3 regions of the Antrihabitans spumae genome follow, and region 1 is predicted to be linked to each of the others. Evidence: predicted binding sites of a transcription regulator. Region 1 holds the regulator's gene; each other region holds the start of a gene.
What was found. The regulator LexA, encoded in region 1, represses DNA repair genes until DNA is damaged. The targets are predictions, from matches to a motif close to CGAACANNTGTTCG.

Region 1 (3,260 bases):
ACAGCGAGTTGCCCCGAATCACGCCAGGTGGGAAGAACAGCACATCGTCGATCGCGACGTCTGGCTCGAAGCGGGCAAGCAGGGCTTCCTCGGTACCGCTTTTCCCGAAGAGTTCGGTGGCGGTGGCGTAAAAGACTTCCGCTACAACACGATTGTCGCCGAAGAGAATCACCGTCGAGGGTTCACCGGCCTCGGGTTCTCGCTGCACAACGACGTCGTCGCGCCGTATTTCCTCGACCTCGCCACCGACGAGCAGAAGCAGCGCTGGTACCCCGCCTACGCCTCAGGTGAGTTGATCGGCGCGATCGCGATGACCGAACCCGGCACCGGCAGCGACCTGCAGGGCATCAAGACCCGCGCTGTCCGCGACGGCGACGACTGGATCCTCAACGGCGCGAAGACCTTCATCACCAACGGCATCAACTCCGACCTGATCATCGTCGTCGCCCGGACCGATCCCGACGCGGGCTCGAAAGGCTTCAGCCTGCTGGTCGTCGAACGTGGCATGGAGGGCTTCGAGCGAGGCAGACACCTCGACAAGATCGGCTTGCCCGCCCAGGACACCGCCGAACTGAACTTCGACAACGTCCGTGTCCCCGGCGCGAATCTGCTCGGCCAGGAGGGGATGGGGTTCGTCCACCTGATGCAGAACCTGCCGCAGGAGCGGTTGTCGATCGCGGTGATGGCTGCGGGCGCAATGGAGGGTGCGCTCGAGATGACCCTGCAGTACTGCCGAGATCGCAAGGCCTTCGGCAAGCCCATCGGCTCGTTCCAGAACACTCGGTTCGAATTGGCCCAACTCGCGACCGAGACAGCCTTCGTTCGTGTGTTCGTCGACAAATGCATCGAACTGCTCAACGAGGACAAGCTCACCGTCGCCGAGGCCGCGATGGCGAAGATGCGAAGCACCGAGGCGCAGATCGATGTGATCGACCGCTGCGTGCAACTACACGGCGGCTACGGCTACATGCGCGAGTATCCGATTGCCAAGGCGTACTTGGACGCTCGTGTTCAGACGATCTACGGCGGAACGACCGAGATCATGAAGGAGATCATCGGGCGCAGCCTGAACGTCGGCTGACCGACGGCGTACCGATTCGGGTCGGTGTGGGATCTCTTTGTGGCACTCGCTTGCGGGCCCACCGACCCGAATCTGTGTACGCTGTCAGATCTTTCGGATGACCGTGACGACCTTGCCGAGCACAGCGGCGTTGTTTCCGGGGATCGGTTCGAACAGCGGATTGTGGGGGAGCAGCCACACTTCCTTGCCGGTCCGCTTGAACGTCTTGACCGTCGCTTCGCCGTCGATCATCGCGGCGACGATATCGCCGTTGTCCGCCACGTTCTGCTGCCGCACGACTACCCAGTCGCCGTCGCAGATCGCTGCGTCGATCATGGACTCGCCGACCACCTTCAGCAGGAACAGCGATCCTTCGCCGACCAGTTCGCGTGGCAGCGGGAAGATGTCTTCGACCGCCTGCTCGGCGAGGATCGGGCCACCCGCGGCGATCCGTCCCAACACGGGAACGAAGGTCGGGGTCGGCAGATTCAGCTGCTCCGCTGCGTCGTCCAGCATCGGCTCGCCAGCATCGCTCATCGCCTCGTCGAGGCCGCGCACGTCGACCGCGCGTGGCCTGTTGGGATCGCGCCGCAAGAAGCCTTTGCGTTCGAGCGTGCGTAGCTGATGCGCGACCGACGACGTCGAGGTGAGGCCGACGGCGTCGCCGATCTCACGGATGCTCGGCGGATAGCCCCGCTCGGTCACCGAGGCGCGGATGACCTCGAGGACCTTGCGCTGCCGATCGGTGAGTCCGGCGGCGATGTCTGGAGTCGCCGCGCCTTCTTGGCTGCCGTCGTCCTTCATTGCCGACCGTCTTTCATCGTGACCGTCCTTCTCTGGATTGCTCAGGTTGGGGTGTTGCGGGAAACGGGTCCGGCGCAATGTTGCTGTGCGGTCTTCGGTGCGTTCGGAACTGCTTCTGTTCGAACCTGAATGTAGCCGCATCTACGTTGCGTTTCAAACACCTGTTCGACACGTGTCGCGAAAACTAGAGACTTTGTCGGTGGGGCATGGTAGAAAATTCGAACAGACGTTCATCGAACGCGTGATCGAACGTCGGCAGTACGGCACGGCAACCCAGGACAAGCAAAGCACCACCAACGACACCAGCGCACATGCCGCTGGCGACGCAGACGGAGGATCCGATGAGCATCACAATGAACGAATACGCGGGACTCGACGCGCATTTCGGTGGCATCGCCGGCGTCGGCTCGGACACCGCTGTCGGCACTGCGCGTGCCGACGAGGGCCTACGCCCGGTGCGGACGCGTCGGCGCGCGCTGGCGACGAGCGACAGTCGCGGCCCCGCCAACGGCTCGTTCGATTACGGTTCCGTCGGCCTGCGGGTGCTACCGCGCCTCGACGACGAGGATGTTCGAAGCGAGGAATACGGGTTCGGCACGGTTATAGCCACGATGTTGCTGACCGCCATCGCGGTGGTCGGGCTGCTCGGTCTGTGGAACCTGAGGACGGGTGGTCTCGAGAGTGTTCCGAGCACTACCGCCGTCGTGCACGTCCAGTCGGGCGAGACCCTGTCCGACGTAGCGGCTCGCGTCTCACCCGATGCACCGGTCGCCGAAGTCGTCGAGCAGATTCTGCGGCTCAACGACATGAAGTCGGCAGGCGTTGCGCCCGGTCAGGCTTTGATCGCACCCGTAGCGCCCTAGCACCGACCATGTTCGAATCCTTGGCGCAACTGCGAGCCGAGCTGTCACCGCTGGTGGTGGGCGATATGTCCCGGCCGAGTGGGCGGCGGGTATCCTCGGAGTCTGTTGGTCACACCACGCCGAGTGGTCGCATCGAGATCGCATATTGCACGCACGAATCCGGCCTGATCGGTTCGTCGCAGAGCGCGATCGAGTTGTGCGAGCTTGTCGGCATCGAAAAAGGATTCGACATGCACTGCCCATTCTGTCGACACCCGGACTCTCGCGTGGTCGACTCCCGCGAGGCAGAAGAGGGGAGCGCGATTCGCCGACGGCGATCATGCCCCAACTGCGGTCGTCGATTCACAACCGTCGAGACGGCGGTCCTTGCCGTCGTGAAACGAAGTGGTGTCACCGAACCGTTCAGCCGCGAGAAGCTTATGCGGGGCGTTCGCCGCGCCTGCCAGGGCCGCGATGTCGACAACGATTCGCTGAACCTGCTCGCGCAACAGGTCGAAGACACCGTCCGCGCGTCCGGATCCGCCGAAATCCCC
Region 2 (3,260 bases), on a different contig from region 1:
ACGGCGGCCCGCCGATCATGGTCGGCAAGACCTTCAAAGGCCTCACCGACAAGTTGCTCGCGTGGCAGACCGAGGAATTCCCGAAACACGAGAGCAGCCGCGACGCGCAGACCGTCTACCTAAGGCCGGAGATCGTCGTCGAAATCGAGTTGGACGGCGTGCAGGTGAGTCGGCGCTATCCGGGGGGAGTGGCGCTGCGGTTCGCACGGGTCCTGCGGTACCGACCCGACAAGGATGCCCGCGATGCCGACACCATCGACACGGTGCGAGCTCTGCTGCCGGGTTAACTTTGGGGTACGCCCTAGGCCGCCACGAGGTCGCTGTTGCGTCGGCGTTTCTCCAGGTCCCAGTTGCGGAGCAGCACGTCGGTGGCGAAGCTGGCATCGAGCGGTTCACCGGACCAATCGGCGGTGACGGCATCGGGTTCGATGTGGCGATAACGGCGGCTGAGGTCGTCGTCATCGCCGGACAGCAGGGTGTAGTCGATTCTGCGTCCGTTGAGGTCGGCGAAGGTGAAGTTCTGATTGCCGTCGGCGGTGATGGTGAACAATCCGTCGTGCAATGCGCGGTGATGTTCACCGCACAGCAGGGTCAAGTTGTCGAGATCGGTCGGACCGCCCCGCGAGAAGTAGACAACGTGGTGCGCATGCAGAAACCTAGTGCGGCCGCAGCCCGGCACCGTGCAGCACCGATCCCGGATCACCAACTGCCGCAGCAGGGTTCGACTCGGACGGCGCTGGGACGTGTCCCAGGCGATGGTCGGCCCGAGACGACCGTGACGGATCAGCCGCACCGACGCGGTGCACAACACCGCCTCCAGAGTCTGCGAATCGAGACCGGGTCCGTCGTCGAGGTGCGCATCCGATGTGTCGAGTGGCGTGCCGTCGGGTCCGACATGAACCAACACATCCGCAGCAGGAGACACAACCGGAGAAGCGGTAGTGCCGGCGCAGATCATCTCCGCCATCGCCACCATCGCGGGAACCGGGTTCGAGGGTGCGGGTGCGGTGCGGTCGGGTTCAGGGGTATCAGGTCCCGTCGCGTCGGTGCGGGTGCGTTCGTACTCCGCACGCGTGAGGGCGGCGAGGAATCGGGCACCGTCCTCGGGACGGAATCGGGCGGACACGACCAGGTAGCCGTCGTCGTCGTAGAACCAACGCCCACCAGCACGGTCGGTGTCGGTGTCGGTGTCGGTGGTGCGGGTTTGTCGGACGAGGCCGCGGACGAGCCGGTCCAGGTGTGCCGCCGGTGCTTGCAGGGCGATGCGCAGCAACGATTCTTCGGTGTGCAGTGTGGCGACGCGGGTGAGGGCACGGACTTTGGAGTAGGACACCCTGCCCTCGGCGAACGCCTGTGCAATGCGCGGTAACACGGTCACGGCGTTCGCGACGCGGACCTGTTCACGAGCGGTGTGCAGGCTGACACCGGCTTTCCAGGACAGCCAGTGGGCGGCGGAATGCAGTTGCCACCCGGCCCAGCCGCGGCGGGCGTCGAATTCGGCCAGCAGGGTCAGGAATCGTGCGGTGGCGGCGGCGATCTGGCCGGCGAGGGTGCAGATTTCGGTTTCGATCTCTTCGATCGGCCGTTGTGTCGGTAGTGCTGTCGGTAGTTGTGCGGTGGTGTTCATCGAATCTCCCCGGTTTCGATAGAACTGATGTTCGACAAACCTATCGCGACCCACCGACAGAAACATGATCGCCGGAAACGTCCCCGCGGGGACGTCGGAACCCAGATCGCGCGTCCCCGCGGGGACGCCGTAGCGGTGCGACCGGGCGACGCGGGACGACCTCTAAAATCAGCCGCAGGCCGACTCCGGCACCAAGTTCGTCGGTGCGCGGACACCGAGCCGCTGAGCACCTGAGCCGCCGAGCCCACCGAGTCGCCGACAAGAACGGGCCATCGAGCGTCCCCGCGGGGACGTGCCGAACATCCGTGCGCCGAGTCGACCGCGCAGTCACCACGTCAACTGCGGGCGTTGGGGTTAGCCTGGAGTATGGACGCGATTACAGCGGTTCCGTCGCCAATGAACGAGCCGGTCCATACCTACGCGCCCGGCAGTCCCGAGCGCGAACGTCTTCGAGCCGCGCTCACCGTGATCGCCGACAACCCCGTCGATGTGCCGCTGGTGATCGGCGGCGACCGTCGAGCAGGCAGTGGCGCGCGGTCCGACATCGTCGCACCACACCGGCACAGTCAGGTGCTCGGCACCATCTCCGAGACGACTCACGCCGAGGCTGCTGCCGCGATCGACGCCGCGACGGCCGCAGCAGCGGATTGGCGCGCGTTGCCGTTCGACGAGCGCGCTGCTGTGCTGCTCCGGGCCGCGGACCTACTCGCGGGACCGTGGCGCGAGACGATCGCGGCGGCAACGATGCTCGGGCAGTCGAAAAGCGTGCAGCAGGCTGAGATCGATGCGCCGTGCGAACTGGTCGACTTCTGGCGGTACAACGTCGCCTTCGCGCGCGACATTCTTGCGCAGCAACCGATTTCGTCGCCCGGAGTGTGGAACAGGCTCGAGTACCGACCGCTCGAAGGATTCGTCTACGCCATCACGCCGTTCAACTTCACTGCGATCGCGGGCAATCTCCCGACAGCGCCGGCGTTGATGGGCAATACGGTCGTCTGGAAACCGTCGCCGACGCAGACGGTCGCCGCATACGCGACGATGCGATTGCTCGAAGCCGCTAGTCTGCCACCCGGGGTGATCAATCTGGTGACTGGCAACGGGTCCGACCTTTCGGAGGTCGCTTTGGTGGACCGGCGGCTTGCAGGAATCCATTTCACCGGATCCACCAAGACTTTTCAGTACCTGTGGCGCAAAGTCGGTGAGAACATCAGCGGCTACCGCAGCTATCCAAGACTGGTTGGGGAGACGGGAGGGAAGGACTTCGTCGTCGCGCACTCGTCGGCGAGTCCTGACGCAGTGCGGACCGCTCTTGTTCGCGGTGCCTTCGAGTATCAAGGTCAGAAGTGTTCGGCAGCATCACGCGCTTACATTGCGCGCTCGGTGTGGAACCGGATGAGTGCCGATTTTCTGGCGGAGGTCGACGAACTGACCTACGGCGACGTGACGGACCTGTCGAATTTCGGTGGTGCCCTGATCGACCGTCGGGCCTACGACAAGAACGTCGCAGCGATCGAACGGGCAAGGGCTGCAGCGGGAGTCGACATCGCAGTCGGTGGAAGCTACGACGATGCCGAGGGCTACTTCGTGCGGCCGACCGTATTGGTGGCGACCGATCCACACGACGAGGCGTTTG
Region 3 (3,260 bases), on a different contig from region 1:
TCTCGTCGGTTACGACGCACATGCGCTGGATCTGCTCATTCGACTCAGCGGTTCGTCGTACCAGCGGGCCTTCGCCGAGATCGGCGGACGACTGCTGCCGAAGAACTTCCTCAAGAAGTAGTTCGCTCAGCTCGCGTGAACGTGATCGAGGATCCGAGCTCCCGTCGCGGCTCGGACCTCGTCCACGGTTACTCCCGGCGCCGTCTCCAGCAGAACGAGACCGTCGGGAGTGACGTCGAGCACCGCCATATCGGTGACAATCCTTTGCACGCAACCCAATCCGGTCAGCGGCAAGGTGCACTCGTCGAGAATCTTGTGGGCACCGCTCTTCGAGACGTGTTCCATCATGACGATGACTTTCCGCGCGCCGTGGACCAGATCCATCGCGCCGCCCATTCCTTTGACCATGTGGCCGGGAATCATCCAGTTCGCTAGGTCGCCCTTCGCACTGACCTGCATCGCACCGAGCACGGCGACGTCGACCTGACCGCCGCGGATCATTCCGAACGACGCCGACGAGTCGAAGTACGAGGCACCCGGCAACACGGTGATCGTTTCCTTGCCCGCGTTGATCAGCTCGGGGTCGAGCTCGTCTTCGGTCGGATACGGACCGACGCCGAGGACGCCGTTCTCGGAATGCAGCACGACGGTGATGTCCGGCGAGAGAAAGCCGGGAACAAGGGTGGGCATGCCGATGCCCAGATTTACGTACTGCCCGTCTTCGAGTTCCTGTGCGACTCTTGCCGCCATCTGCTCACGAGTCAGTTTCACGACCGCACCGTCCTCTTCTCGATTCCCACGGTCACTTTGCCGACGTGGACGACTCGCTGCACATGGATGCCCGGCGTGTGCACCTCGTCGGGACCGATCTCTCCCGGCTCGACCAGGTGCTCGACCTGCGCGATCGTGATTCTGCCGGCTGCTGCCGCAGGCGGATTGAAGTTCCGCGCGCTCCGCCGGTAGACGAGATTGCCGTGCCGATCGCCTTTCCAGGCATGAACGAGTGCGTAATCGGTGACGATGCCTCGTTCCATGACGTAGGTCGTTCCGTCGAATTCGCGCGTCTCTTTGGGCGAGGACGCAACAGCGATCCCGCCGCTGCCGTCGTAGCGCAGCGGCAGTCCACCGTCGGCCACCTGCGTGCCGACGCCGGCCGGGGTGAAGAAGGCAGGAATTCCCGCACCACCCGCGCGCATACGTTCGGCGAGCGTGCCCTGCGGAGTCAGTTCGACCTCGAGCTCACCGGAGAGATACTGCCTGGCGAACTCCTTGTTGTCTCCGACGTACGAACTGATCGTGCGCCGAATTCGATGCTCGGCCAGCAGCACACCTAGCCCGAATCCTGAAGTGCCGCAGTTGTTGCTGACAGTCTCGAGGTCCGTCGCGCCCTGCTCGAGCAGTGCATTGATCAGCACCTCCGGCACACCGACCAAGCCGAATCCGCCGACCGCGAGCGATGCGCCGTCCGCAATATCTGCGACGGCCTCCGCCGCGGTGGTAACAACCTTGTCCATCATGGGATCGAGCATACCGAGGTTGGTGCGTATTGTGAACTTACGTTCGCATCGTGAACGTGCGATTGCCCGCGACCTCGCTTGGCAGCTACTCTTGTTCACATAGCGCATACCCGTCCAGATACCGAACATGAGGTCTCGAGAGTGTCCGTCGAACTCGCCTACAAACTCACCGACAACTCGGTCGATAGCCCGACGATCGTGCTCCTCGGCTCCCTCGGGTCCGATCGGTCGATGTGGAATCCGCAGGTTGCCGCACTGTCCGAGACGCATGCGGTGCTGACGGTCGACCTCCGCGGTCATGGCGAATCGCCAACTCCGACAGGGCCGTATACGATCCAGTCCCTCGCCGCCGACGTGATCGCGTTGGTCGACAAACTGGAGCTGACGTCGGTCGACCTCGTCGGGTTGTCTCTCGGCGGAGCAATCGCACAATCGATCGCCGTCGACCATCCCGACAGGGTTCGCACCCTTACGCTGATCTGCACGGCCGCACGTTTCGGTGTGCCGCAGGGGTGGATCGATCGCGCCGCTGCCGTGCGAGCCAACGGAACCGGGTCGATCGCCGCCGCTGTCGTCGGCCGTTGGTACACAGCAGATTACGCCGCACAGCACCCCGACCTGACAGCGCGTTCGATCTCCATGATCGAGAACACCGACGACGATGGTTACGCATCGTGCTGCGAGGCCATCGCCGGCTGGGACGGTCGTGACGATCTCGCTCGCATCTCCGCTCCGACCCTCGTGATCGCGGGCGAGCAGGATCCAGCGACTACGCCCGCCGACCTTCGGATCGTCTCCGATGCAATCCCGAATTCCATTCTCCACGTGTTGGATCCGGCCGCACACCTGGCAAGCGTCGAGCAGGCAGATCGGGTGAACGAATTGATTACCCAGCACATCACAACGGCAGCGCGGACATGACGGAACCGACGACCGACTACGTTCAATCCCTCGCCCGTGGCCTCGCGGTCATACGGGCCTTCGACGCGGCGCACCCGCGCCAGACGTTGAGCGACGTCGCGAAGGCGACCGACCTGACTCGGGCCACGGCGCGGCGTTTCCTGCTGACGTTGACCGAACTCGGCTACGTGCGGTCCGACGGTTCGCTGTTCTCGCTGACGCCGAAGGTACTCGAGCTCGGCTACAGCTATCTGTCGAGCCTCACGCTGCCCGACGTCGCACGCCCGCACCTGGAGGCACTTGCCAAGCGTGTCAACGAATCCACTTCGGTATCGATCCTCGACGGCACCGACGTCGTCTACGTCGCGCGAGTTCCGGTCAGCCGAATCATGACCGTGTCCATCACCATCGGAACCCGATTCCCCGCGTATGCCACCTCGATGGGACGGGTCTTGCTCGCGGGACTCTCGGGCGACGATCTCGACGCCTACCTTGCGGATGCCGACCTCCGTCCGCTGACCGTTCGCACGATCTCGTCCAAAGATGTTTTACGCAAGGAGATCTCGCGTGTTCGCGCTGCAGGGTTCTGCGTCGTCGATTCGGAACTGGAACAGGGTCTGCGCTCGCTGGCCGCGCCGATACGCGATCACGACGGCACCGTTGTTGCGGCCGTGAACATTTCGACACAGTCGTCGCGATACACGGCGACCGAGGTACGCAAGAACCTGCTACCCGCTCTACTCGCCACCGCCGACGCGATACACGTCGACCTCACCCGACTCTAGAACTAGAAGGACAACCATGCCCGACGCCGTCATCTGCGAGCCCGTACGAACCCCTGTC

Region 2: the regulator LexA is predicted to act here: its motif matches at 1,648-1,661, upstream of ACHIRB_RS18225 (HNH endonuclease signature motif containing protein).
Region 3: the regulator LexA is predicted to act here: its motif matches at 1,550-1,563, upstream of ACHIRB_RS19895 (CoA transferase subunit A).

Annotation. Positions count from the first base shown of each region.
Region 1 covers NZ_JBIMSN010000060.1:82,352-85,611, forward strand. The annotation lists gene ACHIRB_RS14655 (acyl-CoA dehydrogenase family protein) at 1-1,081, shown strand, start outside; gene lexA (transcriptional repressor LexA) at 1,166-1,864, opposite strand; gene ACHIRB_RS14665 (LysM peptidoglycan-binding domain-containing protein) at 2,206-2,727, shown strand; gene nrdR (transcriptional regulator NrdR) at 2,958-3,260, shown strand, end outside.
Region 2 covers NZ_JBIMSN010000079.1:55,400-58,659, forward strand. The annotation lists gene ACHIRB_RS18220 (ATP-dependent DNA ligase) at 1-287, shown strand, start outside; gene ACHIRB_RS18225 (HNH endonuclease signature motif containing protein) at 302-1,627, opposite strand; gene pruA (L-glutamate gamma-semialdehyde dehydrogenase) at 1,994-3,260, shown strand, end outside.
Region 3 covers NZ_JBIMSN010000090.1:70,717-73,976, reverse strand. The annotation lists gene ACHIRB_RS19905 (SDR family NAD(P)-dependent oxidoreductase) at 1-121, shown strand, start outside; gene ACHIRB_RS19900 (CoA transferase subunit B) at 127-750, opposite strand; gene ACHIRB_RS19895 (CoA transferase subunit A) at 768-1,514, opposite strand; gene pcaD (3-oxoadipate enol-lactonase) at 1,659-2,438, shown strand; gene ACHIRB_RS19885 (IclR family transcriptional regulator domain-containing protein) at 2,435-3,202, shown strand; gene ACHIRB_RS19880 (acetyl-CoA C-acetyltransferase) at 3,219-3,260, shown strand, end outside.